One region of the Streptomyces sp. C11-1 genome, then DNA from elsewhere that is predicted to be linked to it. Evidence: riboswitches for the same ligand, from Rfam matches in the RefSeq annotation. Region 1 holds a riboswitch; each other region holds the start of a gene.
What was found. A riboswitch is a leader RNA that binds a small molecule or an ion and turns the genes downstream of it on or off. The one in region 1 is predicted to bind cyclic di-AMP.
Positions count from the first base shown of each region.

Region 1 (10,158 bases):
GGCTCGACCAACGTACGGGTGGCCAACGGTGACGCGGTCATCCTGCTGCGCGAGATGCTGGCCCCCGAGTGCCTCGACGGCCTGCGGGTCTACTTCCCCGACCCGTGGCCCAAGGCCCGGCACCACAAGCGGCGGCTGATCCAGCCCGCGTTCCTGGATCTGGTCGCCCCCCGGCTGAAGCCCGGCGCGATCGTCCACTGCGCGACGGACTGGGAGCCGTACGCCGAGCAGATGCTGGAGGTGCTCACCGCGCACCCCCGCTTCGAGAACACCGCGGCGGACGGCGGATACGCCCCGCGCCCGGCGTTCCGGCCGCTCACCCGCTTCGAGGGGCAGGGCCTGGACAAGGGGCACGTCGTCCACGACCTGCTGTTCGCCCGCATCTGACGCACACCGCCCACGTTGGCCATGTGGCCACGTCCTGGCCGGATGCGCCATCGCCGGGTGTCAGTGCCCCTCGTTAGGGTCGAATGGTGTCCGATCCTTCCGTGCAGCATCAGCAGACACGGCCGGCCGTTCCGGTCCTCCACGAGCAGCGGCTCGACGAGGTGCTGGGCGCCGTGCCGGAGCGTGGCCAGTGGCGATACCGGCCCCGCCGCGTCGGCATGGTGTGGCGCAGCAAGGCGTTCCGCGCCGGGGCCGTGATCCTGGCGCTCGTGCTGTGCGGGCTGGTGATCCTGGCCCTGGTCCGGGAGCAGACCGGCCCGGAAGGCTTCCTCGTCGGTCTCGGCCTGGCGGTGCTCCCGGTCCCCCTCCTGATGGCGGCGTTCCGCTGGCTGGACCGGGTCGAGCCCGGCCCCTGGCGGAATCTGCTCTTCTCCTTCGCCTGGGGCGCGTGCGCCGCCGCACTCGTCGCGATCATCGCCAACTCGTTCGCGACACGCTGGATAGCCACCGCGACGGCCGACCCGGCGAGCGCCGACACCCTGGGGGCGACGGTGATCGCCCCCATCGTCGAGGAGAGCGCGAAGGCGGCGGCCGTGCTGCTCATCTTCGTGTTCCGCAGACGGGAGTTCAGCGGGGTGGTGGACGGGATCGTGGTCGCCGGGTTCACCGCGACGGGCTTCGCGTTCACCGAGAACATCCTCTATCTGGGCAACGCCTTCGGCGAGGACCAGCTCCAGGGCAGTTCGGGGTTCGCCTCGGTGACGGTGGGGACGTTCTTCGTACGGATCGTGATGTCGCCGTTCGCGCACCCCCTGTTCACCGTCCTCACCGGCCTCGGCTTCGGCTTCGCGGCCGTGAGCGCCCGCCGCCACCGGGTCCGCCGGATCGCCCTGCCGCTGCTCGGCCTGCTTCTGGCGATGGGCCTGCACGCCCTGTGGAACGGCTCGGCGTCCTTCGGCCCGTACGGCTTCTACGCGGTGTACGGAATCGTCATGGTCCCGGCGTTCGGCCTGGTGACCTGGCTGGCGATCCATTCGCGCCAGCGGGAGCTGCGTACGCTCGCGGCCGAACTGCCCGCATACGTGGCGGCGGGCTGGCTCACCCCCGCCGAACCGCACGCGCTCTCCTCGATGCGGGCCCGCGGCATCGCCCGCGACCTGGCCCGCCACTGGCAGCGGGACCGGCTCCGGGGCCGGGCGGCGGCCCGCGCGGTCGCGGAGTACGAGTCGTTCGCGACGTCTCTGGCGGGCCTGCGCCGCCGGGCCCGGCACGGCGCGGCGGGCCCCGACTTCGCCGCACGGGAACGGGAGCTGCTGCACCACCTCTGGCAGCGCCGTGACATCGCGGCACCGGCCCTCACCGAGGCCGCCCGCCTGACGACCCGCCCGCAGTACGCATACAGACACGCGCCCGGCCACGGCTACGCGCCCGGGCACGGCTACGCGCCCGGATACGGGCATGGGCACGGATACACGTACGGGCCCGGGCAGGGGCACGGCTACGCGTACGCACACGCCTACGGGCCCGGGTACGGAAACGAGTACCGGCAGCCCTGACGTCGGGGGGGTGTGCGTCAGGGCTGCCGGGGTTCCGGGGTGAGGAGGAGGCTCAGACGGAGAGGCCCTTGCTGTTCAGCCAGGCCATCGGGTCCATCGCCGAGCCGCCCGCCGTACGAACCTCCAGGTGGAGGTGGACACCGGTCACGTTGCCGGTCGCACCCATGCGGCCGATGGTGTCGCCGGTGGTGACCTTCTGGCCGGCCGAGACGTCGATCGAGGACTGGTGGGCGTACCAGATCTCGGTGCCGTCCTCCAGTTCGAGCACCGTGCGGTAGCCGTACGAACCGGACCAGCCGGCCGACTTGATCGTGCCGCTGTGCACGGCCTTGAGCGGCGTGCCGGTCGCCCCGGCGAGGTCGAGGCCGGTGTGCTGACCGGAGGACCAGAGCGCGCCGGACTGGCCGTAGGTCGAGGTGACCGTGTACGAGGAGGTGGGCAGGGAGTAGCTGGCGGCGAGCTTGGCGAGGCGCTCGGCCTCCGCCTTCTTCTTCGCCGCTTCCTCCGCCGCCTTCTTCTCGGCGGCGGCCTTGGCCTCGGCCTCGTCCTGCTGCTTCTTCGCCTCGGCGGCCGCCTTCTCTGCCGCGGCCTTCTCGGCGGCGGCCTTGGCCTCGGCATCCGCGCTGGCCTGCTGCTGCTCGGCCTGCTGGAGGATCCGGGCGCGCAGGGCCTCGCCCGCGTCGGTGGCGCCCTGCTCGGCCTCGGCGCTGGTGAGCCCCGCGGAGGTGAGCGGCGCGGCCGCGGCGACCGGGGCGGCCTCCACGTCGTCCGACATGAAGGACCCGACGCCGGGAAGGGACTTGGCGTCGGGAAGGTTGTCCGCGATGGAATCGGGAAGAGAGATGGAGACGGGTGCCTTGTCCTGAGCGGTGGCCATGCCCCCCGCTCCGACGGCCGCTATGACGCCGACCCCGAGGACGGTGGAGCTACGGGCCAGACCACGCTGCTTGGCTACGCGGTGCCTGCCGCGCACGGGCCGGATGGACTCCTCGGTGGGATTCCACTCCCCCACGGACCGCTCCGCGCCACCGAAGGTGTCGGCACTGAAGGGTGACGGGGCCTCAGGGGCAGGCTTGTTGGACGCCACGTGGGCGCACTCCTTTCCTTCCTTCTCGCCTACCGGGTTAGCTGACGGGTTCGGAGCAGGAAGGTCTCCTACGGGCCCCTCCGTCTCTCACGAGACGCAGGCGTCCGATTCACCCCATGTAGGTGGTTCCCCGGTTCCCTTGCGGGATTCGGCGCTCGCGCGCGGCGCCGTCCTGACGACGGCTGGGACGACCGCGCTGCGTTATCGAACGTTAATAGACACACGGTCCCGATTCCAAGCTGTTCCTGCTAATCATTAACGAACTCGACGGGGACTTACAGGGCAGAAGTGGGCTAAATCAGGCGACTTGACCGCGCCTCAGCCACACCCCTCTTTCTGACGTTGCGTCAAATGTTATGCGGAGCGACGCGCTTCAGTTACGTACCGTGTCATCGCCCCGCCCCACGATCTTCACCGTCGTCCGCCGCTCCGGCTGCCCCTCCGCCGGCCGGCCCACCGCGAGCAGCGCCATGTCGTCCGTGGTCCGCCCCCCGGTGTGCAGCCGTACGTCGTCGGTGAGCGCCGACAGCAGCTCCTCGGGACCGGGGAAGATCCGGCCGCGCAGCCGGGCCGCGGGATCGTAGAAGACCCCGTTCGCGTCCCGGGCCTCGGACAGGCCGTCGGTGAAGGCGAGGAGGGTGGCGCCGGCGGGCATCGCCCACTCGTCGGACCGGTCCGGCCACACCCCCAGGTCCATCCCCAGCGGCAGCGCGGGCACGGAGGGCGCGAGCACCTCCAGGGCGCCGTCCGCGTGCAGCAGGACCGGCTCGGGATGCCCCCGGTTGACCAGCCGCACGGTGGCCGAACCGGGCGGGATCTCGGCCAGTACCGCGGTGATGAACCCCTCCATGGCATCCAGCCCGTACCGGCGCGTCCCCTCCCGCGCCAGCGCCCGCTCCAGCCGCTGGGCGACGCCCTCCAGGGACCGCTCCTGCTCGGCGGCCTCCCGGAACGCCCCGATGATCACCGCCACCGTCTCGACGGCACCCAGCCCCTTGCCGCGCACGTCGCCGACGACCAGACGGACGCCGTACGGGGTGTCCGCGACGGCGAACAGGTCACCGCCCACGAACTCGTCCGCCTGGGCCGCCTCGTACCGCGCGGCCACCTGGAGCCCGCCGATCCGCTCGGCCGGTGTCGGCAGGACGGCGCGCATCGCGGTCTCCGCGATGACCCGTGCCGAGGCCAGCTGCTCGTTGCTGCGCCGTACGACCCCGTTGATGACCAGGGCGAGCACCGCGGCGGTCAGCACGGTGATGGTCTCGATGACCGGGACCACCTGGGTGGACGTCCCGTCGGAGAGCCGCATCGCGATGACGGACAGGAGCGAGGCGATGCCGGTACGGACGGTCCGGGACCGGGAGAAGAACGGCGCGGCGATCAGGGGCGCCGCCACGAACAGGGGAACGGCGGTGAAGTTGGGCGGAGCCAACGAGTCGAACAGCAGCCCGCCGACGATCAGGAGCGCGGGCAGCAGCCGGACGAACCGCCGGGTGCCCCTGCCACCGGGCGTCACCGCCCCGTCCGGGGACCCGAGCACGGCGCGGCTCAGACCACCGGCGCTCCCGGCCACGCGCCCACGCCGCTCCTCGGCCAACCCCACCTGTGCACTCCTGCCCGGTCCACCCACGGCTGCGGACGGTACCGCGCCCCGTCCAGGCTTCCCGGAGCCGCGCCGGGCGGCGACTCCTCATCGGCCAAATAGGGGGAAGCCGGACGAGGACCGGCCATCGGTGACCGATACGGCCGACGGCCGGCCAGGCGGTCCAAGCCCACTCAGCCGTCCCAGGCCGCCCCCAGCCGTCCCAGGCCGCCCCCAGTCGGCCCAGTCGACCCAGCCCGCTCAGCCAGCCCGGCCCGCCCAGCCCCCTCCCGGCCGGCTCAGCCCGCCCAGGGCGCTTGGCCCGCCCCGTCGGCTCAGTCGGAGAGCGAGTGCTCCGCGTAGACGGTCAGCGCGTCCCGTACGAGGGTGACGGTGTCATCCGCGTGGCGGTCGTAGTTCTGCGCGAAGCGCGGATCGGCGACGTACATCTCGGCGAGCCCGATCACGTACGAACGGCTCGGCTCCCTCGTCGTCGCCAGCCAGGCGCAGTGCCGCCGCGCGATGTCCTGCGCCTCCTCGCTGTCCGGGGCGAGCCCGGCCTCCTTGGCCCGCCCCCAGTCGCGCGCGATGGCCTCCTGCTCGTCCTGGAACGCCTTCTTCTCCGCCGCCCCGAGCGAACGCCACCACCGGTCGCCCTCCTCGTACGCCTTCCGGCCCCAGCGCTCGGTCACCTCCTGCTCGTGGACGGTGTGGTCGAACCCGTCGAACACTTCATCAGCCATGAGTTCCATCCCCTCCCGGGTCTTGTGGAGAGTGGTCCGCACCGAGGCGATCTGCCGCCCGATGCGCGCCTGCTCCTGTTCGAGCAGCCGCAGATGCGCCCGCAGCGCCACCGCCGTGTCCCGCTGCCCCTCCAGTACGTCCTTGATGGCGGGCAACGACAGCCCGAGCTCCCGCAGCAGCAGAATGCGCTGCAACCGGACGAGGGCGTCCTGGTCGTAGTAGCGGTAGCCGTTGCTCCCGACCCGGCTCGGCGTGAGGAGACCGAGGTCTCCGTAGTGCCGGAGCGTGCGGCTCGTGGTGCCGGCTTTTCTGGCGATTTCCTGGATGGACCACTTCATGCCGGAAACGCTAGATCTTTACGCTGCGTCAAGGTCAAGCGTCCCGGGCCGGGCGGTTCGGTGCCGTTCCCCGGAAACGACTCAGGCCCGGCACGCTGTGCGCGTGCCGGGCCTGGATCTTCAGTAGCGGGGACAGGATTTGAACCTGCGACCTCTGGGTTATGAGCCCAGCGAGCTACCGAGCTGCTCCACCCCGCGTCGGTAAACACCACTCTACGGCATACGGGGAGCGCACTCGACCACCTGCCGCTGCTGCCTGCCTCCGCCGGGCGACCGGCTCCACTCCTCGGCACACAGCAGAAGGATCGCCGCGAAGGGCACGTCCAGGGCTTCCGGGCAGCATGGGCCGCCTCTTCCAACTGCGAGCCATGCGGGGGCGGTACGAGGCATCGTCCGCCTACAGGAGACCCCGCCCGGAGGCACTCCAGGGGCGGGGTCCGAAAGGTAGGCCGTGTGGGACTCGAACCCACAACCAACGGATTAAAAGTCCTGGCCGGGTCCGACCGGGTGCTGCCGGGTGATGCCGTCCTGTCCTGGGATGCCTGGTCGGACGAGATGAGCGGCGTTGAGCGATCCGGCCGAAACCGGGCTGTGCCGGAACATCCGCTCACGCATCGCTCACGCACGGACGGCGTTACGCCCCATCGTCGACGTTGATCCTGCTAGGAACCCCATCGGATGAATCCAGCGTGTGGAGTCCGGCAATTCCACCGATCACGCCGGTATCGTCAGCCGCAACCGGTCCGCGGAGGCCCGGAGGACGTAGCGGGTCGCCCGGGTTTCCTGGCTCGTCCAGGGTGCGGCGCGCCCACTCCGCTACTCCCTGACGTGCCTCCCCGATGTGCGAACACGGACGCGATCCCCCGCTGACCCGGCAGCGACGAAGGACATCGCGCTATGCCCCACACCACGGCCAAGGCCGCCTCGCTCATCCGCGCCGGATTCACGGGAGAGGTTCCAGCCACTGCTCGCCCGGGAATCGATCGATCCGGCGGGCTGGGCCTGGACCACTGCACCCCGGAACAGACCGAACTACGCGCTCTGTTGGCTCTTGCCTGCTTCAACCAAGGAACGCTGACCGCGCCTCGACTGCGCTGGCGGGTCGGGCAAATCGGCGCGTACGGGCCGGTCATCTCCCCACGATTCGATCACCTCGTGCTGATCGTCAATGCCTGCGACAACGTCGCCCTCCGCCTCGTCGGCAGTCCGACCGACCCCCACATCCCAGGAATGAGGGTCGAGGAGCGCCTGGGCTACCACTTGTGGCGCCTACGGCACTTGCCCAGTGGTGCTCAGATGTACGTCTCCGAGCGAGACACCCTCTCGGCCGGCCGGGGCCGCGCACGGCGCCTGCCGAATCTGCGCCGACGTCTCGGCGTGGAGGAGCCGCTCACCTCCGACGAGTACGACAAGCTCGCCGCCGTACCCGAGATCATTCCCTCCATGAAGCGGCTCTTGGCCGGCATCTGGGTGCGCATGTCCTTGCGAGATCCAGACGGCTCCTTCGACCTGGGGGGATGGTTCATGGACCCGCTCGACCGCCCCACCGAACGAGCCCGTTGGTCGCCCGCTGGCCGGCTGTGGGGGCACGAGGGCCGGTGGGACCTCGAATGGCGGGGCTACCCCTTCCCTGCCGACCTGACCGCAGCTCTCACCCACCCCGCCGCCGGCATCAAAGGCGTGACGGTGGACCGCACGTCGTCCCACAGCTGGCTCATCCGGCTCGAAGAGGCCGAGCTGTATCTGCACGACGAAGAGCTATGAGCTTGGGAGTCACCGCCACCCATGCCGCCTGCGCTGCTTCTGACCTGCGGATACACCTCATTACCCAGCCTATGGTGAGGCGCCGTCTACACCCGTGGCGAGCGTTGTTCACCGTTCGGTGGGACACGGGTGGAGCACACCCGAACGAGGTCGCTGTGCACGTCGGACGGGGTCATCCAATGGGTCCTAGACAGCCCCCGGGAGGGTGCTCGGTGGGGCTTACCGGAGGCCAGTTCCAGGAGCCCTCGTGGACCTCGCGGGCCTCGGGGCGATGGGGCCGACGACCGGGAGGTCGCACTGGCCGGCCCTGAAGACATTGCGGAAGGGGAGGGTCATGATGTGGGGTTTGTCGTTGGTGCCGATCACGGCCAGCAGCTCGTCCCTGCCGAGTGCGTGCCCGACGCGGCCGCCCGAATCTCGACGACACCTTCCTGGCTGACCTTCTCGACGAACGCCTCGCCACTGATGACCTCGCAGCCCGGAAACAACGAAGCCCCAGGGCGGCTGACCTGGGGCTTCGTTCAAGAGCGGATGACGGGAATCGAGCCGGCTGTCCTAGCAAGGCCCTTGCTCCGCGCCGTGCCTGTTCTCCGCGTCGTCAAGGGTGTTCGCCGGGTGCTGCCTTGTGTTGCGACGCAACCGCTTCCGCAGCAGAGCGCCCGCGGCCACCACAGCCATGGCTGCGAGTGACCCCAACGCTTCGGCGATCGCACCTTCACTGACTGCGGTCCAGGAAACCCCCAACACAGCAACTCCTTCAGATCGTTCGACGTATCCGTCCCAGCGTGTGCCGTCCGGGGGCTCCCAAGACGCTGATGGACGGCGCCTGGCAACGTCGGACAGAATCGGACGGATTCTGACGGCGAGGGACACGGGGGGCGAGCGTGGCGCGTTTGAAGAGGCCGGACCTTCCCTACGGCCCGCTCCGTGACCTCAACCACGCTCTGCACGACCTGCACCAGCGCGCCGGGCTACCTCCGGTTCGCGACCTCGCCAGAAGCGTCGGTGCCGGGGTGGCCAGCAGAAGCCGCATCCACGACGCGTTTACTGACAGTCGGCTTCCGTCGTGGGGTCTCGTGCAGCTGCTGGCTCGTGCACTTGCGCAGACGGTGCCAGCCGGTGACATCGCCAGGGAGGAGAAAGACCTTCACGCCCTGTGGCTGATGGCCTCGGGTGCGGCCCACATCGATCACCCGATTGAAGAACCCACGGATCCAGAACTCGCCGTAGGGGCACGTGCCATTCTCGCCATGAGGGTTGAGTGGGAGAGTCCAACTATGGTGGAGATTGGCGAGCGCCGTCTTCTTCGCCGGCACGTGACCAGCGCTCTCCAGGACATCGGCTACCAAGATGCTGCTATTTATCGGCACGATGGCAGTGCTGGCAGCACAGTCGCCTTGGCCCCCACCAGGGAGCGTCCGTCCCTCACGGCAGCGACGTTCTTGGCGTCAGTGGACTTCGAGCATCGCAGGCGAACCGAAAAGATGCGATTTATGGCTCACCTCACACATTCTGTGGGTAGTTCGACGCAAGCCGGAGTGGAGGTTGAGCAGGCCGTCGCAGAGCTCGAGTCCTTCTGCGCCTCGCCACTTATCGAGCCGCACTGGCCTAAGGGGGCAGAGATGCCTATGCATAGTCGCGACCGTCCAGTCTCCGCCATTGTGCACGGCATGGACGCTGACCAAATCGGCAGCTTCTGGGGTGGATGGGAATTGGTGCAGGTCGCTCTGCGCCCCGGCTTTAGCTCCGTCAACTTCTGGTTGCGAGAGCATGCAGAGACGCCCTTCTAGCAGGCGGACACAGAGGGACTGAGCGTTGCTGGGAGTCTTCACCAACCCGACCCACGGAGTCTCGGCTCCAACTTTTCAGCCGTATGGCATGGGGCTTCAAATAGGCCATGCGAGGCTGGCGGCCTAGACGTAGCTGGGGACGCTCTCGTAGTACCGGTAGTGGTCTGCATCGTAGGCGTCGTGACCCCGGTTGACCTTTCTGAAGGTGATCTCGAAGTTGTCGTATTGTCCGTCATCAAAGGAGACGCCATCGTCGCCAAGCCGCTGGCGCAACGTGTACTCATTCATCGGCGGCTCGATCTCCTCGCGCCGCCAACTTCGGTATCCGTGCAAGTAGTCGAGGTACCAGACGAACCCGCCATGCTTGTCGTCGTAAAATACACCTCGGGGGCGAATTTCATGACCAACGGGCAATGCGATCGAGGCGACTCTGTCCAGACGTTCGTCGATCCATTTGAGTGGGAATCCAACTGCGCTTCCGTGTCGGTTGGCGACACGGAGGTAGAAGCCGCGGGTGATTCCGATGAAACGGTTAGGCTCGCTGGTGGCGAAAACTTTCCACCCGCTGGCTTCGGCGCTCACCGGGAAGAACCGCTGGGCCACCGCCCAACCTCGGGGAGTAGCAAGCATGCGTTCGAGTTCCACTCCATCCCACACGTGGGTGTGCACGCCCTTGGTTCGCTCGATCGATTCCAGTCTGGACACCAGGGCGCTTGAGGGTTGGGTGGAGCAGACGAGGAGGAAGCCGTCGGCGTCGTGCTGTGCAACGGCGTCCACGATGCCGCCGATACTGCCTACGTCTTCACCGTTGACCGAGCGCCCTGCACCATCCTTGGCATGCGCCATGTGCTTGCACGAGATCACCCATTTCCGCGTCTTCGCTCCCAGCAGGGCGTCCCCTGGTTCTTCC
Region 1 covers NZ_CP134500.1:3,942,609-3,952,766, reverse strand. The annotation lists gene trmB (tRNA (guanosine(46)-N7)-methyltransferase TrmB) at 1-387, shown strand, start outside; gene RI138_RS17455 (PrsW family intramembrane metalloprotease) at 474-1,943, shown strand; gene RI138_RS17450 (M23 family metallopeptidase) at 1,996-3,030, opposite strand; cyclic di-AMP (ydaO/yuaA leader) riboswitch at 3,043-3,194, opposite strand; gene RI138_RS17445 (PP2C family protein-serine/threonine phosphatase) at 3,404-4,633, opposite strand; gene RI138_RS17440 (MerR family transcriptional regulator) at 4,948-5,694, opposite strand; tRNA gene RI138_RS17435 (tRNA-Met) at 5,819-5,892, opposite strand; gene RI138_RS17430 (hypothetical protein) at 6,592-7,458, shown strand; gene RI138_RS17425 (restriction endonuclease) at 9,372-10,158, opposite strand, start outside.

Region 2 (10,158 bases), 1.3 Mb from region 1:
GTCCCAGAGGTTCGTGTGCCAGGGGCGGTCGTTCGCCCCCGGCTCGCCACGGCGGTCCTTCGCCGCGTCGGGGTCGGCCACGGTGTAGCCGGTCTCCCCGGGGAGTACGTAATGGAGGTGCTGGCGGGCCAGCCGCATGATGTACGCGTCGTCCTGGAGCCGCGCCTTCTCGTCCCGCAGCTCCTCGGTGCGCCGCTCCGCCTGCCGCGAGAGCCGCTCCTGCTCGGCGATCTCGTCGCGCTGGGAGACGTACTGCCGCATCGGGTAGGCGAGCGCCACCACCAGGGAGCAGACGATCAGCGCGAGGAACGCGGCCCGGCCGGTGAGCCGGGAGCGACGGGCCTGACGGCGGCTCTGCGAGCGGTACACGCGGGCCGCGGTCTGCTCGCCGAGCAGGCGCAGCCTGGTCGCGGTGGAGAACCGGTCGCGGTTCTTCCCGGCCATGTCTCCCGCCTCCCCGTTACGCACGTCCGTCCCCGCACACGGTACGGGACCGGGTGCGGGGACGGGCGGAGGCTACCGTCTCGGGGCTACGGGTCAGCCCTTGAAGCGCGGGAAGGCGGAGCGGCCCGCGTACACCGCGGCGTCGTCGAGGATCTCCTCGATGCGCAGCAGCTGGTTGTACTTGGCGACGCGGTCCGAGCGGGCCGGGGCACCGGTCTTGATCTGGCCGCAGTTCACGGCGACGGCGAGGTCGGCGATGGTGACGTCCTCGGTCTCGCCGGAGCGGTGCGACATCATGCACTTGAAGCCGTTGCGCTGGGCCAGCTCGACGGCGTCCAGGGTCTCGGTCAGCGAACCGATCTGGTTGACCTTGACGAGCAGGGCGTTGGCGGAGCCCTCCTCGATGCCACGGGCCAGGCGCTCCGGGTTGGTGACGAAGAGGTCGTCGCCGACGATCTGGACCCTGGAGCCGATGCGGTCGGTGATGATCTTCCAGCCCGCCCAGTCGTCCTCGTACAGCGGGTCCTCGATGGAGACCAGCGGGTACGCGGAGACGAGCTCCTCGTAGTACTCGGTCATCTCGGCGGCCGAGCGGGACTTGCCCTCGAACTCGTAGACGCCGTCCTTGTAGAACTCGGAGGCGGCCACGTCGAGCGCGAGCGCCACGTCACGGCCCGGGACGTAGCCGGCCTCCTTGATGGCCTCGACGATGAGGTCCAGGGCGGCGCGGTTGGACTCCAGGTTCGGGGCGAAGCCGCCCTCGTCGCCGAGTCCGGTGGACAGGCCCTTGGTCTTGAGGACCTTCTTCAGCGTGTGGTAGATCTCCGCACCCCAGCGCAGGGCCTCGGAGAAGGACTCCGCGCCGATCGGGGCGATCATGAACTCCTGGATGTCCACGTTGGAGTCGGCGTGCGAGCCGCCGTTCAGGATGTTCATCATCGGAACGGGCAGCAGGTGCGCGTTCGGGCCGCCGAGGTAGCGGAAGAGCGGCAGGTCGGACGCCTCGGAGGCGGCGTGGGCGACGGCCAGCGAGACGCCGAGGATGGCGTTCGCGCCGAGCGAGGCCTTGTTCTCGGTGGCGTCCAGGTCGAACATCGCCTGGTCGATGAGGCGCTGCTCGGTGGCGTCGTACCCGACGAGCTCCGGGCCGATCTGCTCGATGACGGCGAGGACGGCCTTCTCGACACCCTTGCCCTGGTAGCGGTTGGGGTCACCGTCGCGAAGCTCGATGGCCTCGAACGCACCGGTGGAGGCGCCGGACGGAACGGCAGCACGACCCGTACTGCCGTCGTCGAGGCCAACCTCGACCTCGACCGTGGGGTTCCCCCGGGAGTCGAGGATTTCCCTGGCTACGACGACGTCGATGGACGGCACGAGGCATCTCCTTCTGGGATATGACACTGGTTGTGCAGGGTCACTGTGGCCTTGCGACACGAGCCTAACCGGCCCGGCCGCGTGAGCCGGCCGACCGCCCGCCTCCTGGGACGAAAAAGGACCCAAGGACCCGCATGACGGGACAAAACTCCAAAAATCTACTGAGCAGTAACAAGTACTGCCGGCAAGCTGCCGACAAGAGGTGAACGCATCCGGCCCCTGGCGCACGCCGCACCCGCGCCCCGCACGCCCAAAGACCCCGGCCCGGCGCGCACGGGGGTGAGCGCGCCGGGCCGGGGAGCCGTGCGAGGGAGGGGGCCGCCGGACATCCTCCCTCCGGGGAGGAGAGACGGCGTTCTACTTCAGGTGGAGCTGCTGACCCGGGAAGATCAGGTCCGCGTCCTCGACGATGTCGTCGTTGAGCTTGAAGAGCTTGCTCCAGCCGCCCTTGACGTCTTCCTTCTCGGCGATGCTGCTCAGCGTGTCGCCGGGCTTGACCTCGTACTCGCCATCACCCTTCTTGACCTTCTCGCCGGTCGGGGTGGTGACGGTCTCCTTGCTCTCGGCCTTCTTCTCGGCCTGCGGAGCGGTGCGCTGCTCGCTGCGCGTGGTGGGCTGCTCGGCCTGGCGCTCGGGCTGCGCCTGGCCGGAGCCGGTGTTCACACCCGGGTCCACACCGTCGTTGGTGAGACCGCCCGCACCGGCGCAGGCCCAGGCGCCCGGGCCCTGCATGTCGAGGAGCTTCTCGGCGGTGGCGATCTGCTGGCCCTTGGTGGCCAGGTCGGCGCGCGGGGCGTACTGCGTACCTCCGGCGGCGGCCCAGCTGGACTGCGAGAACTGGAGCCCGCCGTAGTAGCCGTTGCCGGTGTTGATGGACCAGTTGCCGCCGGACTCGCACCGGGCGACGGCGTCCCAGGTCTCGACGGAGGCCGCGGAAGCGCTGGTCGCACCCATCAGCGGGACGGCGACGGCGGCACCGGCGACACCCGCGAGGGTGGCGAGACGGACGGCCTTGGACGGGCGGCGGTGCTTGCCCTTGCTGTTCAGCAGCATGGAACGAATCTCCTCACCGACGCCTACGAGGTGAGCTGTCGGGTTCGGGCTGATGAGTTGCCCGGTCGCGCGGCTCGCACGACTTCACCCCAAGCCGGTCCCGTACGGATCCGGCGGCCTACCTTGGTTCCCCCGCTCCTGCCTACGGCGCTTACGCGTCTGTTCCCCTCGACCGACGGCAGGATTCGGCGTGACGGTCGACGGGGCCCGCGGTGCGAGCGGTTCCGACCGTAAACACAGGCAACCCCGACATTCAAAGATGGACATAGGGGGCAATAAGCCCGAACTCGCCAGGAGCGGCAGACCGTTTCCGCAGGTCGGAGGCGATGCGTGCGGACGAGCCGGGCGAGCTGGGTCAGTTGAAGCAAAGAGACCCATGTCTCACTTACACAAAAGTGGACATAGGCCTCTGAACTGCCCGGGATTTCGGGGCGTTTTCCCGAATTTGAATCAGTTGGCGGCGGGCTCCCCCGCGGCCTCGGAAGCACCCTGCCCCAGCCCCACGTCCAGGCTCTGACCGGGGAGGATCAGGTCCGGGTCGGAGCCCAGGAGGTCCTTGTTGGCCTCGTACAGACCGGTCCAGCCCTGGGGAAGTTTCTGTGCGTCAGCAATCGCCCAGAGGTTGTCCCCGGGCTGCACGACGTAGTCACCGGCGGCCGCGCCGCCGTCCCGCACGTCGCCCTCGCCCCGCGAAGCGTGCCGGCCGGACTCACGGGGGCCGCCCCCGCCCGCGGCGTCGGCCTCCTCGGGCGCGGGGGCGCCCCGGTGCTTGCCGCCGGCCTCGCGCTCGTCGCCCGTCGAGGCGTCGGGGGCGGTGGAGGGCTCCGAGGCGTCGGGCACCTCGGACGCCGGCGGGGCGGAAGGGGTCGTCGAGGGGGCGGGGTCACCGCTCTCCTCCCCCGCACCGCCGTCGCCGTCACCCTTGGCGGCGTCGCCCGCACCGGCGGACGCATCAGGCGTATCGCCCTTACTTCCCTTATTGCCCTTGTCGTCCTTGTCGTCCCCGTCGCCCCTGCCGCTTCCATCAGCCTGGTCGACCGTGTTCGATTCACCCGTCTCGCCGGATGCGTCCGTCCCGTCGGTCGGGGCTGACGTCGGCTCACCCGAGGGCGCGGTGCCCGGGTCGACTCCCGGCAGGCTGCCGTCCACCGCGAGGCCAGAGATCACCGCGCAGCTCGGCCAGGCCTTCGCCCCCTGGTCGTCCAGGACCTTCTCGGCGACGGCGATCTGCTGCGAGCGACTGGCGAGGTCGGCCCGGGGCGCGTACGTGGTGCCGCCGTACGCCGACCAGGTCTCCTGCGAGAACTGGAGCCCGCCGTAGTAGCCGTTGCCGAGATCGGCGCTCCACATGCCGCCGCTCTCGCACTCCGCGACCCGGTCCCAGGTGGCGGACTCGGCCGCGTGTGCGCCGCTCGCGCCGAGCAGCGGGATGGCGATGGCCGATCCCGTGACGCCTGCGGCGACGACGATGGCGGGTGCCTGGCGAGGGCGGCGGTGTCTGCCGTTCGCGGAGCCCATGGGTATGCCTTCCGTGCGACTGACAAGCGAGTGACTTGAGCACCGCGCCGCGGGAATCCGCGCATGCACGGTGCGCAAGTGACGCGTGGGCAACATGCGACCGACGCGTCGAACCGTGAACCTAGCGGGACTCGAACGCATGTCACAAGTCGATGCAGCGCAGATCACGTGAAAGTCACAGAGTTGACAGCGAGTCACTTTTTCCGAGACGGCTTCCGGGCTCGAACTCGACCGGGAGAGTCCGCAGTCCACGCATGATCAGGCCGCCACGCCAACGCAAATCGGCAGGTTCCGCCGCAAGTCGCAGGCCAGGAAGCCGCTTCAGCAGCGTGGCCAGTGCGGCCTGGCCCTCCAGCCGGGCCAGCGGCGCTCCCAGACAGTAGTGGATGCCGTGCCCGTAACCGAGGTGCTGATTGTCACTCCGCGCGAGGTCCAGAGTGTCCGGTTCCGCGAACCGCTCCGGGTCCCGGTCGGCGGCCGCCAGCACCACCAGTACGGGATCTCCGGCGGCGATCTCCTGCCCGCCCAGGGTCAGCGCCTCGGTGGCGTACCGCCAGGTCGCGAGCTCCACCGGCCCGTCGAACCGGAGCAGTTCCTCGATCCCGGTGGCCAGCAGTCCGCTCTCCCCCGCGTCCAGGGAGGCTTCCAGCCGGGCGCGCTGCTCGGGGTGGCGCAGCAGGGCGTAGGTGCCGTTCCCGATGAGGTTGACCGTCGTCTCGAACCCGGCGAAGAGAAGGATGAACGCCATCGCCGCGGCCTCGTTCTCCGTGAGGTGCTCGCCGTGGTCGCTGGCCCGGATCAGCCCGGAGATCAGGTCGTCGCCCGGATTCTCCCTTTTACGGTGGATGAGTTCGGCGAGATAGCCGCGCATCTTCTTCACCGACCGCGCCACCCCGCCACGCGGACCGCCGCCGTGCCGGATCATCATGCCCGCCCAGTCCCGGAAGTCGTCCTGGTCCTCGCGCGGGACGCCGAGCAGATCGCAGATGGCGTAGATGGGGAGCGGGAAGGCGAAGTCATGGATCAGATCGGCCTCCCCCTTCTCGACGAAGTCGTCGATGAGCCGGTCCGTCAGCTCCTGCACCCGGGGAGCGAACTCCGCGACCCGGCGCGGGGTGAACGCCTTGGACACGAGCCGGCGCAGCCGGGTGTGGTCCGGCGGGTCGATGTTCAGCAGATGCGTCATCAGGTCCGCTTTGCGCTCGCCCGGAATGCCCGTCTTCCCCTTGGCGTGCGGCGACTCGGCGTGGTGCGCCGGGTTCTTGGACAGCCGCGCGTCGGCGAGCGCCTGCCGGGCGTCCCCGTACCGCGTCACGAGCCACGCCTCGACCCCGCTGGGCAGCGCGGTCCGGTGTACGGGGCTGTGCTCGCGGAGCCAGGCGTAGGCGGGGTAGGGGTCGGTGGCGAACTCCCAGGTGAAGAGTTCGGGGGCACCTTCGGGGGAAGCGGCATGGGGGCAGGCGGGGCTGTCGTTCACTCCTTGACGGTATCCGGAGTCCCGCCGGTGGAGCCGTCGAGCCGGGGGCCACCGCCCCGCGCCGCCTTGAGGTCGGCCAACTCGCGCTCGGCGTAGTGATGGCCCACCTCCTTGGCCTTGCGGAACCATTCCTCGGCCTCGCCGTACCGCTTCTCCGCCGTCAGGGAGCGCCCGAGGAGGTAGGCCGCGGCGTAGTCACCCAGTTCGTGGGCCTTCGCGAACCACTTCCGGGCCTCTTCCGGTTCGCCCCGTTCATCCAGGAGCAGGCCGAAGTTGCTGGCCCCGGTGGCATCCCCCTGTTCGGCGGACTGCTGGAACAGGAGGGCCGCCTCCTCCGTCTCACCGCGCTGCTCCAGGGCCAGGCCGAGATCGTTGACCGCCTGGCTGTCCCCCTCTCGCACCGCGATCCGGTGCCATCGCACCGACTCCTCGTAATCGCCCCAGGAGTAGTACAGCGAGCCGATGCGTGAGGCGACGTCCTTCACCCGGCCCCACTCGGCGGCCCTCTGGTACCAGTGCAGGGCCAACTGGTGGTCCCCGTCGCCCCGGAGCAGGTCGCCCAGCCAGAACGCGGAGACCGCGTCACCGCTCTCCGCCGCCGCCCGCAGCCAGTGCTCCGACCGCTGGGCGAGGGCGATGCCCAGCAGCCGCTGAGCCTCGACGTTCCCGCTCTCCGCGGCCTCCTCCAGATACGGGGTCGCGGCCGCCAGGTCCTCCCGGTCGAACAGCAGACTCCCCAGCCGGCCCGCGGCCTCGGTGCTGCCCGCCTCCGCGGCCCGGCGGAACCAGACCCCGGCGGCCGCGTCGTCCCCGTACTCCTCCTCGATGCGGCCGAGGGTCAGCAGCGCCTCCGGGTCCCTGTCCGCCTGCGGCCCCAGGACGGCGCGGGCGGATTCGAGGACGACGTCCACCGCGGGCGACGCGGCGTCCTCGCGCGCCACCGCCTCGAAAGCGCGCGGCCACAGCTCCAGCGGAACAGGGCCGAAACCCGGCAGACCGTCCCGTGCGTCCTCGATCAGGGAGCCGTACACCCGCCAGGTGCCGCCCTCCGCGCCGGGCACGAGCATGCCCGTGACACCGTGACGGATACCGGACGCCCAGGCGAGGGCCTGATCGAAGTCCTCGTGCGGGGCGCCCGGGACCGCGTTCTCGTAGAGGTCGCTCGCCGCGCGCAGCACGTCCACCGGGACCGCCGCCTCGACCCCGCAGCGCGCCAGGTCGATCGCGGCGAGCACGAGGCGGTGGCCGAGCGGGTGCGCGTTCGCCCGACGGGCCCGCCGCCACTCGCCCAGGAGTTCCGGCCCGACCGTGAGGTACGCGGGGGTGCTGTGCCGGGTGCGATGTGTGTACGCGCCCGCCAGGCGAAGGTCGTCGCGGGCGGCGGCCGCGAGCCGTTCCTGCTCGGCCGGGGACCATTCCGTGCTCAGCTCGACGGGTTCCACGCCGCTCAGGAGCCGGGCGTGCGCTGGGCTGCCGAAGCGGTGGGCGTCGTACGCCTCGTCACTCATGGTGGCGAGCACCGGGACGCGCAGGCGGACGAGTTCGGCGAGGAGGGCGGCGGTCAGCCCGTGCTCGCCGAGGTGGCCGTCCAGGTCGTCGAGCCAGAGCACGCACTCCGCGCCGCCCCGGGCGCGCAGCACGGCGGGCAGCTGGCGCAGATCCGTGCCCGGCACCGGGGTGAGGACTCTCGTCGTGCCGGAGAGATTGGTGAACAGCGCGGACCAGAGCGTCCTGGTCCTCCCGGAGAGAGGCTCACCGGTCACCAGCACCAGCCCGCCGTTCCGCGCCGCCGTCCGGACCTGGGCCTCCAGTCCGGGGTCGCAGTCCCGTACCACGTACCGCGGCAGGGGCGGTTCGTCGGCGATACGGCGCGGGCGGCGCACGCCGAGGTCGATCGGGTCGGCCAGGTCCAGCTGCGGCCAGTCGGTGACCGGGGGCAGGCCGGAGTGCGGCGGCTGTCCGTAGTAGGTGTGCATGCCGCCGGTGACGGTCCCGGCCTGGATCACCGGTTCGTGGAAGGTGCCGCCGGAGACGGCGTTGCGCGTGGAGGTGACGCCTACGGCGGGTGAGGGCTCCCGCTCGGCGGGCCACCGCGCCACGACCTCACGAGCGCGGCGCAGCTCCGCCGTTCTGCGGTCCTCAAGTATCCGACGCAGTCGCCCGGTCTCCTCCGGGTGCTCGTTCCCCATTCTCTGGAGCATCGCCCTGACCCTGCGTCGGGTGGCGGACCTCTGGAGCGAGGTGTCCCCCAGGCGCTGCCACTCCCGGACCTGGCGGAGAAAGTCCCCGAGCGGTGCGCTCACCCCGGCGGGCTCCTCGCGCCACCACTCGGCGTCCAGCGTCGCCCCCATCAAGGCGTCCGTCAGCGCCTCCAGTTCAGCGTCCACACCCGTTCCCCGCCCCTCGTAAAGCCCCTGCTGCCACGGTACTAACCCGCCTCGCCCTCCGCCGCCACGATCGCGTCCCGGTAGGCGCGGGCCGCCGCGCGGAGGGCGGCCTCCGGGTCGGCGCCGTCCGCCTCGGCGCGCACGGCGAGGGCGAGGAGCTCGTAGCCGATGGTGTCGCCGACGGGCAGGGGAACCGTGAGTCCCGCGGTACGGACACGGCTCGCGAGCTTCGCGGCGAGGGCCAGGCCGGGCTGTCCGAGGGGGACGCCTTCGGTGACCGAGGTGCGCTGCTTCTCGATCGCCTTGGTGCGCAGCCAGTGCGCGTGGACGTCCTCCGGGGTCTCGGCGCTCTCGTCGCCGAAGACGTGCGGGTGGCGGTGGATCAGCTTCTCGACGAGGCCGCCCGCGACATCGTCCACGTCGAACGGTTCCTCGGGATGCTCCTCGGCGATGCGCGCGTGGAAGACGACCTGGAGGAGGACGTCACCGAGCTCCTCGCGCAGTTCGTCCCGGTCGCCGTCCTCGATCGCCTCGACCAGTTCGTACGCCTCCTCGATCGCGTACTTGGCGAGGCCCTTGTGCGTCTTCCGTGAGGTCCAGGGGCACGCGCGGCGGATTCGGTCCATGACCTGGACCAGGTCCAGAAGGCGGGCGCCGGGCAGGTCGTACGAGCCGGGGAGCAGCTCCAGGTCCGGCATGGCCACCCGGCCCGATCCGCCGAGCCGGGCCAGGCCGTCGGTCAGACGGCTGTCGCCCTCGCCGCCGACCAGGACGACCACGCTCCGCCCGCCCGCGCAGGCGGCGACCAGCTCGTCGGCGGAGGGGGCGGCCTGCTCGACGCGGACGCCCGCCTCGCGCAGGTAGGGCAGTTGGGGCTGGTCCGGGTCGGTGCACAGGACCCGGTCGGCCGCGTGCAGGGTCTGCCAGGCGGGCCAGGACAGCAGCCCGGGGGCGACCCGGTGGCTGGCGGTGAGCAGGACGATACGGCCGGTGTCGGGCGAGCTGTCGGGGGCGGCGGGGGCTTCGGCGTTCACCCTGCGAACCTACCCCGGGCTCCCGGGCCCCGGCGGACGGCTCCGCGTCGGCTCAGGCGCCCGCCTGGGGGTCCTGCGGGGCGAACGTGGTGACCTGGCTGATCCAGGGCGCGCTGTAGTTGCCGAGCTGCATCTTCTGGTCGTCCCAGGTGCCGAAGCGCGGGTTGACGTCGATGTCGAGCGCCTTTGACGCCTTGGTCAGCGCCTCGCCGACGACCTGCTGCCCGGCAGGCGTTCCGAGGTCCGCGCCGAGCGCCTCGGCGAGCTTCGGGAGCTGGACCTCCTGGCGCATGTCGGCGTCGATCTGGTCCGGGGCGACCCAGCGCTGCTGGAGCATCATCGCCCGGAGCTGCTCCTCGCCGCCGTACTGCGCGCGGTTGGCGAGCCGCATCTCCTGGATCTCCTTGCGGGTGACCGTGACGCCGGCGTCCTCGGCGGCCCGGTCCAGAATGCGGCTGAAGATCAGCCCGTGCAGCTTGGCGCGGTTGAGCTGGCCCGACTTGTTCACCAGCTGGACGGCCTGCGGGGAGCTCTCCTGGGCGCTGCGGACGTCCGCCGCCTGGGCCTGGACCGCCGACACCTCGATGCGCTCGCCGCCCACGACGGCCGCGGCGCCGGGGTGGGCCTGGTTGCCGCAGGCCGAAAGGAGCGGCGCGGCGACGAGTGTTGCGGCGAGGATGGAGAGCGCGGTGCGATGACGGCGGTGCAAAGGAGCCTCCCGGGGAGAGTTTGTGCATCGGTGCACAAAGCCTTGCGGTGATCGATGTTAGGCAGTGGATGTGGCCTGTGCCACTGATTCGACCAACGATTCGGGAGGAGTTGGGGATGTGGCCGGGGACGGGTGCCGCCCTCAGCCGCCGCGGACGTCCCG
Region 2 covers NZ_CP134500.1:2,691,999-2,702,156, forward strand. The annotation lists gene RI138_RS11805 (FtsB family cell division protein) at 1-444, opposite strand, end outside; gene eno (phosphopyruvate hydratase) at 538-1,818, opposite strand; gene RI138_RS11815 (transglycosylase family protein) at 2,176-2,871, opposite strand; cyclic di-AMP (ydaO/yuaA leader) riboswitch at 2,877-3,031, opposite strand; gene RI138_RS11820 (transglycosylase family protein) at 3,322-4,389, opposite strand; gene RI138_RS11825 (cytochrome P450 family protein) at 4,565-5,866, opposite strand; gene RI138_RS11830 (tetratricopeptide repeat protein) at 5,863-8,253, opposite strand; gene RI138_RS11835 (nucleoside triphosphate pyrophosphohydrolase) at 8,295-9,287, opposite strand; gene RI138_RS11840 (SurA N-terminal domain-containing protein) at 9,340-9,996, opposite strand; gene RI138_RS11845 (serine/threonine-protein kinase) at 10,138-10,158, opposite strand, start outside.
Region 2: linked by a shared signal. The riboswitch ahead of RI138_RS11815 (transglycosylase family protein) and the one ahead of RI138_RS17450 (M23 family metallopeptidase) in region 1 are both predicted to bind cyclic di-AMP.

Region 3 (10,158 bases), 3.1 Mb from region 1:
CCGGGACGGCGGAGGTCTGGGACACCAATCCGTCCGTACAGGAATATCAAGCAATGCTGGACATGTCGTGCGTGATGGCGATACGCCCGGCCCGAACTAGGGAGATTCTGCAGGATGAGTACGACCGGGAATGGGCTTGAACTGCCCGCACAGATCGACACGTCCGTCGCGCACAGCGCCCGGGTGTGGAACTACTGGCTCGGCGGGAAGGACAACTTCCCGGCGGACCGGGCGGCGGGCGACGCGTACAAGAGCAAGTACCCGCTGATCGAAACCTTCGCGAAGGAGTCCCGTGACTTCCTGCGCCGGACGGTCACCCACCTCGCCCGGGACGCCGGGATACGGCAGTTCCTGGACGTCGGCGCGGGCCTGCCCACGGCGAACAACACCCACGAGGTCGCCCAGCGCATCGCCCCGGAGTCGCGGATCGTCTACGTCGACCACGACCCCCTCGTACTGCTGCACGTCCATGCCCTGCTGACGTCCAGTCCCGAAGGCGCGACCGCGTACGTCGAGGCGGACATGCGCGACACGGACACCGTCCTGGCCGGGGCCGCCGAGACCCTGGACCTGACACGGCCGGTCGCCCTGGTGATCTCGGACGTGCTCGGGCACATCGTGGACTGGGACGACGCGCTGTCCCTGGTACGGCGGCTGGTGGAGCGGCTTCCCTCGGGCAGCTACCTCTCGCTCTCGCACTCCACCGCCTCGGACGAGGCGCACCGCGCCGTGCAGGACGAGTACAACTCCTCCGGCGCCATCCCGTACATCTTCCGGGAGCCGGAGACGACGATCGCGTTCTTCGACGGGCTGGAGATGGTGGAGCCGGGGATGGTGTCCTGGCCGAACTGGCGGCCCGACGCGAACACCGGCACCACCACGGCCCGGGCCGGGTGGGGGGCCGTCGCCCGCATCCCGTAACCCCTGTCCGCAACCGCCGCGCCGCGCACCGGGATGGGCCGGTGCGCGGCGCGCTCGGCCCGCAGAGGCGTACAGCATGAGCACCAGAGGTACGGCAGAGCCCTTCGAAGCCGATCCGTTCCGCCCCCGCGATACGCGGGAAGCCGCGGCGGACCGGCTCCTGCGGGCCGCTATGCGCTCCGGTGCGCACCTGATCAGCGAGGCCGCCACCCTGATCAACGGCTCGGCGGTGCTGGCCGACCCGATCGCCGGAGCCGTTTACAGCACCCCCGCCATCGCGGCCGCCACCGGCGTCCGGGCCGCGTCCCACCCGCAGGACCACCCGCACCACGTCCTGCGCCCGGCGGCCGGGGCCGTCCTCGTCCTGCACCCGGCGCCCGTCGTCCGCGCCGAGCACACCGCCCTCGTCGCCACCACCACCGCGGCCCTGCTGGAGGTCCGGGGGCAGCGCGCCGCCGAACTGCGCGCCGAGCAGATGCGGCTGCACTCCACGCTGCTCCGGCTGCTCCTTGGCGGCCACACCACCGCCGTCACCGACACCCTGGGCGCCGACGGCCTCACGCATGTCACGGTCTACCGGCTCACCGGCCCCGACGTACCCACCGCCCACCAGGTCCTCTGGCGCGCCGCCCGCCCCTCCCTCGCCGGGCACAGCGGCTCCTGCGCCCTGATCGGCGAGCTGGACGGCGAGCTCCTGGTCGCCGAACTCCACCGCGGCCAGGACAACGGGCGGATCCTCCGCCTGGTCTCCCGGGTCAGCGAACGCCACCACCTCCTCGCGGGCCTCGCCGGACCGCTCCCGCTCGCGGACATGCCCACCGCGCACGCGGACGCGGCCGCCGCCCGGCACAGCGCCACCCCCGCCCGCCGTGTCGTCCCCGCCGATGCCGTGGGCGCCACGCAGCTCGTGCGCCTCCTGGACCCCGGCTCCTACAGCCGGTGGGCTGCCGCCGTCCTCGGCCCGCTCACGCCGCAGCACCGGCACCTGCTCCTGGTGTGGCTGCGCACCGGCAGCACCCCGCGCGCCGCCGCCGCGCTCGGCCTCTCCGCCGGTACCCTCCGCACCCGGCTGCGCGAGCTGACCGCCCTGCTCGGCACGGACCTCGACGACGCCACCGTGCGGGCCCATCTGCTCCTCGCCCTGCGCGCTCCCGCCTCCGGCGACCACCCCGGCCACGGTCACGACGGCGGGCAGGAGGGCTCGGGCCGGACGCCGCCGGGAAGCCCAGCGACCGCAGGCCCGTACGGTCCGGCCCGGCTGAAGACCCTGCCCGCCGGAATCCTCGACACCGCCCCCGCCCTCGCCTGGGCCACCGCTCTGGTCGGCGGTCTCGAACCGCACCTGCGGATCGCGCTGGCCTGCTGGCTGCGCCACCACGCGAAGACCGCGCCCGCCGCGACCGAACTGCACGTCCACCGCACCACTCTGACGGTCTGGCTCGCCCAGTGCGCCGAGCACCTCGACCGGAACCTCGATGACGCCGCCGTCCGCGCCGAGCTCCACCTGGCTCTCGAAACCACCGCGGCCACCGACGGCGCGGACGACCCGCGGGCCCTGCCCCGGCGCGGCGGCCGCACCTACCGGCGTACCTGACGGCGGGAGCGGGAAACGGCGGAAGGCGGTGCCACCCCGCGAACGGGTGGCACCGCCTTCCGGTCTCCGCGCCTCGGTCAGTAGGCGCCGAAGACGTTGTCGATCGAGCCGTAGCGGTCGGCGGCGTAGTTGCACGCGGCGGTGATGTTGGCGACCGGGTCGTAGCTGTCGGTCGAGGTGCCGGGCACGTGGTAGGCCTGGAAGGTCGGGTCGATGACCTGGAGCAGGCCCTTGGACGGGGTCCCCTTGGCGGCGTTGGAGTCCCAGTTGTTGATGGCGTTCGGGTTGCCGGAGGACTCGCGCATGATGTTGCGGTGGATGCCGTCGTAGCTGCCGGGGATGCCGCGCTCGGCCATGATCGCCAGCGACTCCTTGATCCAGCCGTCGAGGTCGTTCGTGTACGCGGTCGGCTTCTCGGCGGCCGGGGCGGCCTTCGCCACCGGGGCTTCGGCGCGCTCGGAACGGTCGGCGCGGTCAGCCGACTCACCGCGGGCGGCGCTCGCGGAAGCCTTGCCGGGCTTGTTCTCCGACGGGGCGGCAGCCTTGGCGCCGATGGTCAGCGTGAGACCCGGGTGAATGAGGTCGGGATTACCGCCGATGACCTTCCGGTTCCCTTCGTAGAGCTTCTTCCAGCCGCCACTGACGGAGTATTCGCGGGCGATCTTGGAAAGGCTTTCCCCGGCCGCCACGGAATGCTTGGCGGGCGCGGCCTTCGCGGTGGCCCCGGAAGCGGCCTTGGCTGCGGAATTCACCTGGGCGGCCACGGAGACCGGGGCCACGGCCTGCTGCTGGGCGGCCGGGGCGGGGGCCGCGAAGGCGGTGGTGGCGCCGATCACCGGGAGGGCGAGAACGGCTCCGCCTGTGGTCACGGCGGCGAGGCCGCGACTCAGCGAGGTGGACTTGGGACGGCGGTGCTTACCCTGTGCGGGCATGGGGAATTTCCTCTCCGGCGCCTGCGAGGTGAGCTGTCGGGTTCAGACGGGAGATGTCTGGCCGCATGGGCATGCGACTTCACCCCAAGCCGTTCCGGTAACGGTTCGGCGACTTACCTGGGTCCCCCGCTCCTGCCGTACGTGAGTGGGTTTCGGATTCCCGGACGGCGGCAGGATTCGGCGTTCCATCCGGATTGACGGTGACGGTAGGCGAGAAACGCCGAACAGAACAAGCCCCGCATTCCGCATTGCTGTTTTTCCGCATGATCGAAACAGAGGATTTCCGTCGAGGGCCGCACCGTCACCGCGTCAACTTTCTTCGCGCAGAAGGGAACCGAACCCTCCGGATCACCGTCCGCGCCCCACGACGTGACGCTCACCACGTCCACCGGAGATGGCGAAAACACGGGCAGGCAAAAGCCTCAAGCACCCCAATGAGCCTTTTATGGATGAGAGTTTCTAAAAGAGGTAAATCGACCATATCGACATGACGAAATGGACTTATCGGGCACACTGGCCAGGGCCGGTCGAAGGGCTCGCCGGGCGATCGCTTACGGTGTGGGGTGGAGACTAGTAAGCCAACCCTTACCTCCGACGTACGCTGTACCTGCCCGCGTTCGCCCGCCCCGAAGGAACACCACGCCATGACACGCCCCGTCCGCGTCGCCATTGTCGGAGCCGGCCCCGCCGGTATCTACGCTGCGGACGCGCTGCTCAAATCCGAGGTCTGCCAGGACCCGGGGGTCTCCATCGACCTCTTCGAGCGCATGCCCGCGCCCTTCGGCCTGATCCGTTACGGCGTCGCCCCCGACCACCCCCGGATCAAGGGCATCGTCAAGGCCCTCCACCAGGTGCTGGACAAGCCGCAGATCCGCCTCTTCGGGAACGTCAGCTACCCGAACGACATCGGCCTGGACGACCTGCGCTCGTTCTACGACGCCGTGATCTTCTCCACCGGCGCCGAGGCCGACCGGGCGCTCGACATCCCCGGCATCGAACTGGACGGCTCCTACGGCGCGGCCGAGTTCGTCTCCTGGTACGACGGTCACCCCGAGGTCCCCCGCACCTGGCCGCTCACCGCGGAGAAGGTCGCCGTCCTCGGCGTGGGCAACGTGGCGCTGGACGTGGCCCGGGTCCTGGCCAAGACGGCGGACGAGCTGCTGCCCACCGAGATCCCGGACAACGTGTACCAGGGCCTCAAGGCGAACAAGGCGCTGGAGGTGCATGTCTTCGGTCGGCGTGGCCCGGCGCAGGCCAAGTTCAGCCCGATGGAGCTGCGGGAGCTGGACCACTCCCCCAACATCGAAGTCATCGTCAACCCCGAGGACATCGAGTACGACGAGGGCTCCATCGCGACCCGCCGGGAGAACAAGCAGGCCAACATGGTCGCGCAGACCCTGGAGAACTGGGCGATCCGCGATGTCGGCGACCGCCCGCACAAGCTGTTCCTGCACTTCTTCGAGTCCCCCGTCGAGATCCTCGGCGAGGACGGCAAGGTCGCGGCGCTGCGCACCGAGCGCACCGAGCTGGACGGCACCGGCAATGTCCGGGGCACCGGAGAGTTCACCGACTGGGACGTCCAGAGCGTCTACCGCGCCGTCGGCTACTACTCGGAGGAGCTGCCCAAGCTCCCCTTCGACGTGGCCTCCGGCACCGTCCCGCACGAGGCGGGCCGGGTCATCTCCGGGGACGAGCACATGGCCTCGGTCTACGTCACGGGCTGGATCAAGCGCGGTCCGATCGGCCTGATCGGCCACACGAAGGGCGACGCAAACGAGACGGTGGCCTGCCTCCTGGAGGACCGCGCCGCCGGTCGGCTGCCCGAGCCGGCTACGCCCGCCCCCGAGGCCGTCGAGGCCTTCCTGGAGGACCGGGGCGTGCGGTACACGACCTGGGAGGGCTGGCACAGGCTGGACGCGCACGAGCAGGCGCTCGGCGCGGCCCAGGGCCGGGAGCGGATCAAGGTCGTGGAGCGCGAGGGCATGCTGAAGGCCTCGGGCGCCTGATCGCCGGCCGGGCACCTCGGGCGCCGGACCTGACCGGCGGCCGGGCACGTCCCGGCGGACACCGCCCAGCCCTGGCCGGGGCCCTCACCGGTCCCGACCGGGGCTGACGTCCGTCCGGGCCGGACTCGGGGCCGCCGTGCCGTCATCCGTGCGGGGCCGGCCCCGGGCCTCGGTCGTGCGCCCCGGCTCCGCACCCCGGAACGTCCGCCACAGGTCCGGTCCGGGGGTGTGCGCCTCGGCGGGCCGACGGACCGCCGAGGTCCCGGCCCAGCGGGCGGCCAGCAGGATCGCGATGTCGTCGGGGCGGTCGATGGCCGCTCGTGCCTCCCCGATGACCTGGTCGGCCGTTTCGGCCAGCGGGACGGCGCCGATGCGTTCGACGGTGGCGCGCAGCCGCTCGATCCCCTCGTCGATGTCGGTACCGGGGCGTTCGATCAGGCCGTCGGTGAAGAGCGCGAGCATGGCGCCCGGTTCGAGCCGCATCTCGGTGACCGGATAGGCCGCCTGCCCGTCGATCCCGAGCACGATGCCGCCGGGCAGGTCCAGCACCTCCGTCCGGCCGTCGGGCCGTCGCAGCACGGGCTGCGGATGCCCCGCCCGTACGACACGGGCCACCCCGGTCGCCGGGTCGAGGGCCACGTAGCAGCAGCTGGCGAACTGGCCCGGGTCGAGGTCGATGAGCAGCCGGTTCGTCCCGCTCATCACCTCCTGCGGATCATGGTTGCTCAGCGCGAACGCCCGGACCGCACTGCGGAGTTGACCCATCGTCGCGGCGGCGGCGACGCCGTGGCCCTGAACATCGCCGATGATCAGGGCGAGTTCGTGACCGGTCTCGATGACGTCGTACCAGTCGCCGCCCACTTCCATGCCCTGGGTGCCGGAGAGATAGCGCCCCAGCGTGTCCACCCCGTCGACCTCCGGCAGCCGGTGGGGCAGCAGGGCGTCCTGGAGTCCGCGGGCGAGGGCCGACTCACTGTCGTAACGCTGGGCGCGCTGGAGCGCCTGCGCGATGAGCCCGGCCAGCGCGGTCAGGACCGTGCGCTCCTCCGGACTGAAGCCGCGGGGCCGGTCGAAGCCGAGGATGCAGGAGCCCACCGGCCGCCCCGAGGCGATCAGCGGCAGGAAGGCCCGGGCCCCGACGTCCGCGTCCATGGGGATGCCCGGGTAGGCCTCGGCCAGGCGCTGCATGGACTCGAAGAAGATCGGGCGGCCGGTGGTCAGGGTCTCCACCCCGGGAATCCTGACGTCGAGCCCGACCCCGTCGAAGCGGTCGAGGAAGCCCTTGGGAAACCCCGTCTCCCACGCCAGGTGCAGATGACGCTCGTTCAGTAGATAGATGGCGAGCTGGCGGCCGCCGAACGCGGGCAGCAGTTCCTCCGTGACCACCGCGGAGACCTGACGGGCCGTGACCGCCTCGGTCAGCGCGATGGCGAGGGCCACCGGTCGGTAGAGCGCGGAGGAGCGGTCGGCGGTGGAGCCGATGCCCAGGCCCGGTGCGGTGACGGATCCGGGGGCGTAGGCCGGCCGGTCGGTCGCCTGGAGGACGACGCTCACCCCGTCGTGGCCCGGATACAGGGAGACGGACAGCCATCGGGAGGGCGGGCGGCGGGCGAGGAAGTGGACGGGCTCGTCGGCGATCAGGGCGGCCCGGTAGTGGTCCTCGTACGCCTCGTGCCCGAACCACGGCAGGGCCTGCCACACCAGGCGGCCGACGAGCTCCGTGCGGGAGTGGCCGAGCAGCTCTTCGGCGAGGCCGTTGGCGTAGGTGATCCGGCCGAGCCGGTCCAGGGAGAGGACGCCCCGGGGCAGCCGGTCGGCGGCCTCCGGCACGACGGGGCCCGCGCCCAGGTCCACCAGGAACCCGGTCAGATGGCTGGAGTCCGCGTCGCCCTGCGGATGGGTCCAGCGGCCGGAGAGCTCCAGCAGATGGGACCGGCCGTCGGGGCCGCGCAGCCGCATGCGGCGGACGACCGGTTGTGCCGACTCCACCGTCTGCCGGGCCAGGGCCCACAGCCCGTACACGTCCTCGGGGACCAGCCGTGCGGCCAGCGCGTCGACGGTGCCGGGAAAGGCTGCGGGCTCGAAGCCGAGGATCGCGCACAGTTCGTCGTCGGCGGCGACCTGCCCGGAGTGCAGGTCCCAGTCGAAGCGGCCGACCCGCACCGGGGGCGCGGTGGCGGCGGGCAGCTGCACGGGGACCGGCTCGCTCTCCCATACGCAGTCGATGCCCCGCCGCTCCAGATCGGTGAGCGCGTCACCGAGCCGCTGGCCGTGCCGGTGGAGCCGGTCCCCGTCGGCCGCGGCGATCGGCCGCCCCGGGGTGGAGGCCCGCAGAACGGTCAGTACGCCCATGCTGCCGAGGGGCCCGGTGACGGGGACCCACAGCGAACCGAACGGGAACGGCAGCCCGGCCATCAGCTGTGGGAAGCGGCGCATCGCCTCCTCCGCGTCGGCGAGCAGTACGGGCCGCCCCGAGCGGTAGGCCTCGGAGACCGGGAAGGGGCGGTTCACATGCATCCGCCACCAGGGCCGGAACAGCGGGCCCGGCAGTCCGGCGAGTACCGCGAGGCGCAGCAGCCCCGGCGTCCCCGTGCGCAGGTACACCCCGCCCGCGTAGCCGTCGGACGACTCGACGGCGCTGACCAGGGACTGCGCGAGGACGAGGGACAGCTCGTCCGGTACGCGGCCGTCCTCGCCCGCCCCGTCCGTGTCCCCGCTTCCGGCGGGCGGGGTGTGCCGGGTCGTACCGTGCCGGGTCACACAGCCAGGATGCTCCCGGTCAGGGGGGCCTCGCACCTCCGGCGCGACCGGCCGCCCCCCCGTCGGCGGCCGGTCGCGGGGGCGGGGGTCAGTACAACTTGGCGACGGCGGTGCGGGTCGTCTTCCTGAATCCCTCCAACGGCGCGCCGTCCAGATCGCCGAGCTGGCCCCACTCGACGACGGTCACCGCGCGGCCGTCGCGGCCCACGGAGTAGAGGCCGATGTCGGTGGAGCCGACCTCCGGGTAGGAGGTGTCGATGCTGTAGACGTGCGCGCCGTCCGCCACGTTCACGCGGCCGTGGTAGAAGGACTCGCCCTCCAGCCCCGGGTCCTGCTCCTTGAGCCGGTCGAGGCAGGTCTCGAACGAGGTCCGCAGCTTCGCCGCGAGCGCCTTCGCCTTCGCGGTGGTGGGGGCGACGGTGATGATCTGGCGGGCGCCGGTGTCCAGCTCGGTACGGAATTCCCGGTGGCGGGTACCGGCGGCCGGGGTGGTCTCGCCGGTGCACACGGCCCCGTACTCGGGCAGGCCCTTGCGCACCGGGCCCGCGGTCCACGGGGTGTGGGACGCGGGCAGCTCCTCGGCGCTGAGGAACTTCGGAGCGGGGGCGGGGGCGGGAGCCGCGGCGGCGGGCACGGAAGCCAGCGCGGTGGCGGCCAGGCCCGCGGCTGCGGCGGTCAGGAGTGCGGTGCGGATCATGTGCATGGTGAAGCTCCCCGTTCGGGCGGTCGGTCGTGTTCCCGTACGGGAGTCGTAGGGGAACGGGCACCAGCCTGGGCGGCCGCCCAGGCTCCGGACAAGCGCGACACTGCTTCCGGCCGGGCTGGAACCGTCCCACCCCCGGTGACGTGGGTGTTTCCGGAGGGCTGGAACGCCCTGGGACGGCTGTGAGGAGGTCGAGCGGCTTGAGTGACGGTGACGAGGCCGAGGGGTGCGCGCGTGACGCACTGGCGGAGCGGCTGAACGCGCTGCGGGAGGGCTCGGGCCGGACGTATGCCTCGCTGGCCCGTCGCGTCGGGGTCAGCGGATCGACGCTGCACCGCTACTGCACCGGACGGACGGTGCCGGCGGAGTTCGCCGCGGTGGAACGGCTGGCCCGGCTGTGCGGAGCGCCGGGCGGGGAACGCGAGGCCCTGCACCGCCTGTGGCTCCTGGCGGACGCGGAGCGCCTCGACCGGCAGGGGGCGGGGGACGCTGCGGCCGAACCCGTACGGGAGACTCCCGGCGCGGGGCCGAACATCGGTGGGGAGACAGACGCTGCACGGGAGACTCCCGGCGCTGAGCCCACCGCCGGTGGGGAGGCAGAGGCTGTACGAAAGACTCCCGGCGCGGGGCTGGTGCGGGCCGGGGAGCCCGGGACGGTGGCGAAGGCCGCACGTGAGAGCTCCGCGCCGGGACCCGGCGACGGCGAGGGGCCCCGGCCCGGGGCGTCGTACGGCGCCGAGGGCCGGGCCCTCCCGGCCGCGCCGGGTCGCTCGCGGCGGGTGCGCCGGTACGGGCAGGCGGTCGCCGCCCTCGCCGCGGCCGTTGTCGTCCTCGCCCTGGTCACGGGCTTCGGCGGGACCCGGTTGCCGTTCCTGCCGGGGCAGGATCGGCTGCCGTCGGCGGCCCAGGGGCCGGGCATCCCCCCGGGGGTCGTCCCGGAGCCGTCCGCCACGGACGGCACACCCGCACCCGGGACACCGTCGGGCGCTCCGTCGCGCGGTCCCCGGTCAACAGCGCCGCCCGGGGTCGCACGGCAGGAAGGGGTACCCGGGCCGCCGGGGCCCTCCACGGAGCCGGACCCGGACCCGGGGACCGGAGCCGGGCGGGTGCCGTTCACCTGGACCAGCGACGACCAGGTGTGGAAGTCCGGCTGCGGCCACTCCTATCTCGTCGACCGCGCGCCCGCGGCCGTCCCGCCGCCCCCGGTCGAGGCCGACGGGGCAGCCTGGGCGAAGGCTCTGG
Region 3 covers NZ_CP134500.1:7,010,342-7,020,499, reverse strand. The annotation lists gene RI138_RS30970 (helix-turn-helix domain-containing protein) at 1-140, shown strand, start outside; gene RI138_RS30965 (SAM-dependent methyltransferase) at 115-921, shown strand; gene RI138_RS30960 (PucR family transcriptional regulator) at 998-2,515, shown strand; gene RI138_RS30955 (LysM peptidoglycan-binding domain-containing protein) at 2,593-3,447, opposite strand; cyclic di-AMP (ydaO/yuaA leader) riboswitch at 3,451-3,609, opposite strand; gene RI138_RS30950 (FAD-dependent oxidoreductase) at 4,092-5,453, shown strand; gene RI138_RS30945 (SpoIIE family protein phosphatase) at 5,538-8,213, opposite strand; gene RI138_RS30940 (hypothetical protein) at 8,302-8,916, opposite strand; gene RI138_RS30935 (helix-turn-helix domain-containing protein) at 9,117-10,158, shown strand, end outside.
Region 3: linked by a shared signal. The riboswitch ahead of RI138_RS30955 (LysM peptidoglycan-binding domain-containing protein) and the one ahead of RI138_RS17450 (M23 family metallopeptidase) in region 1 are both predicted to bind cyclic di-AMP.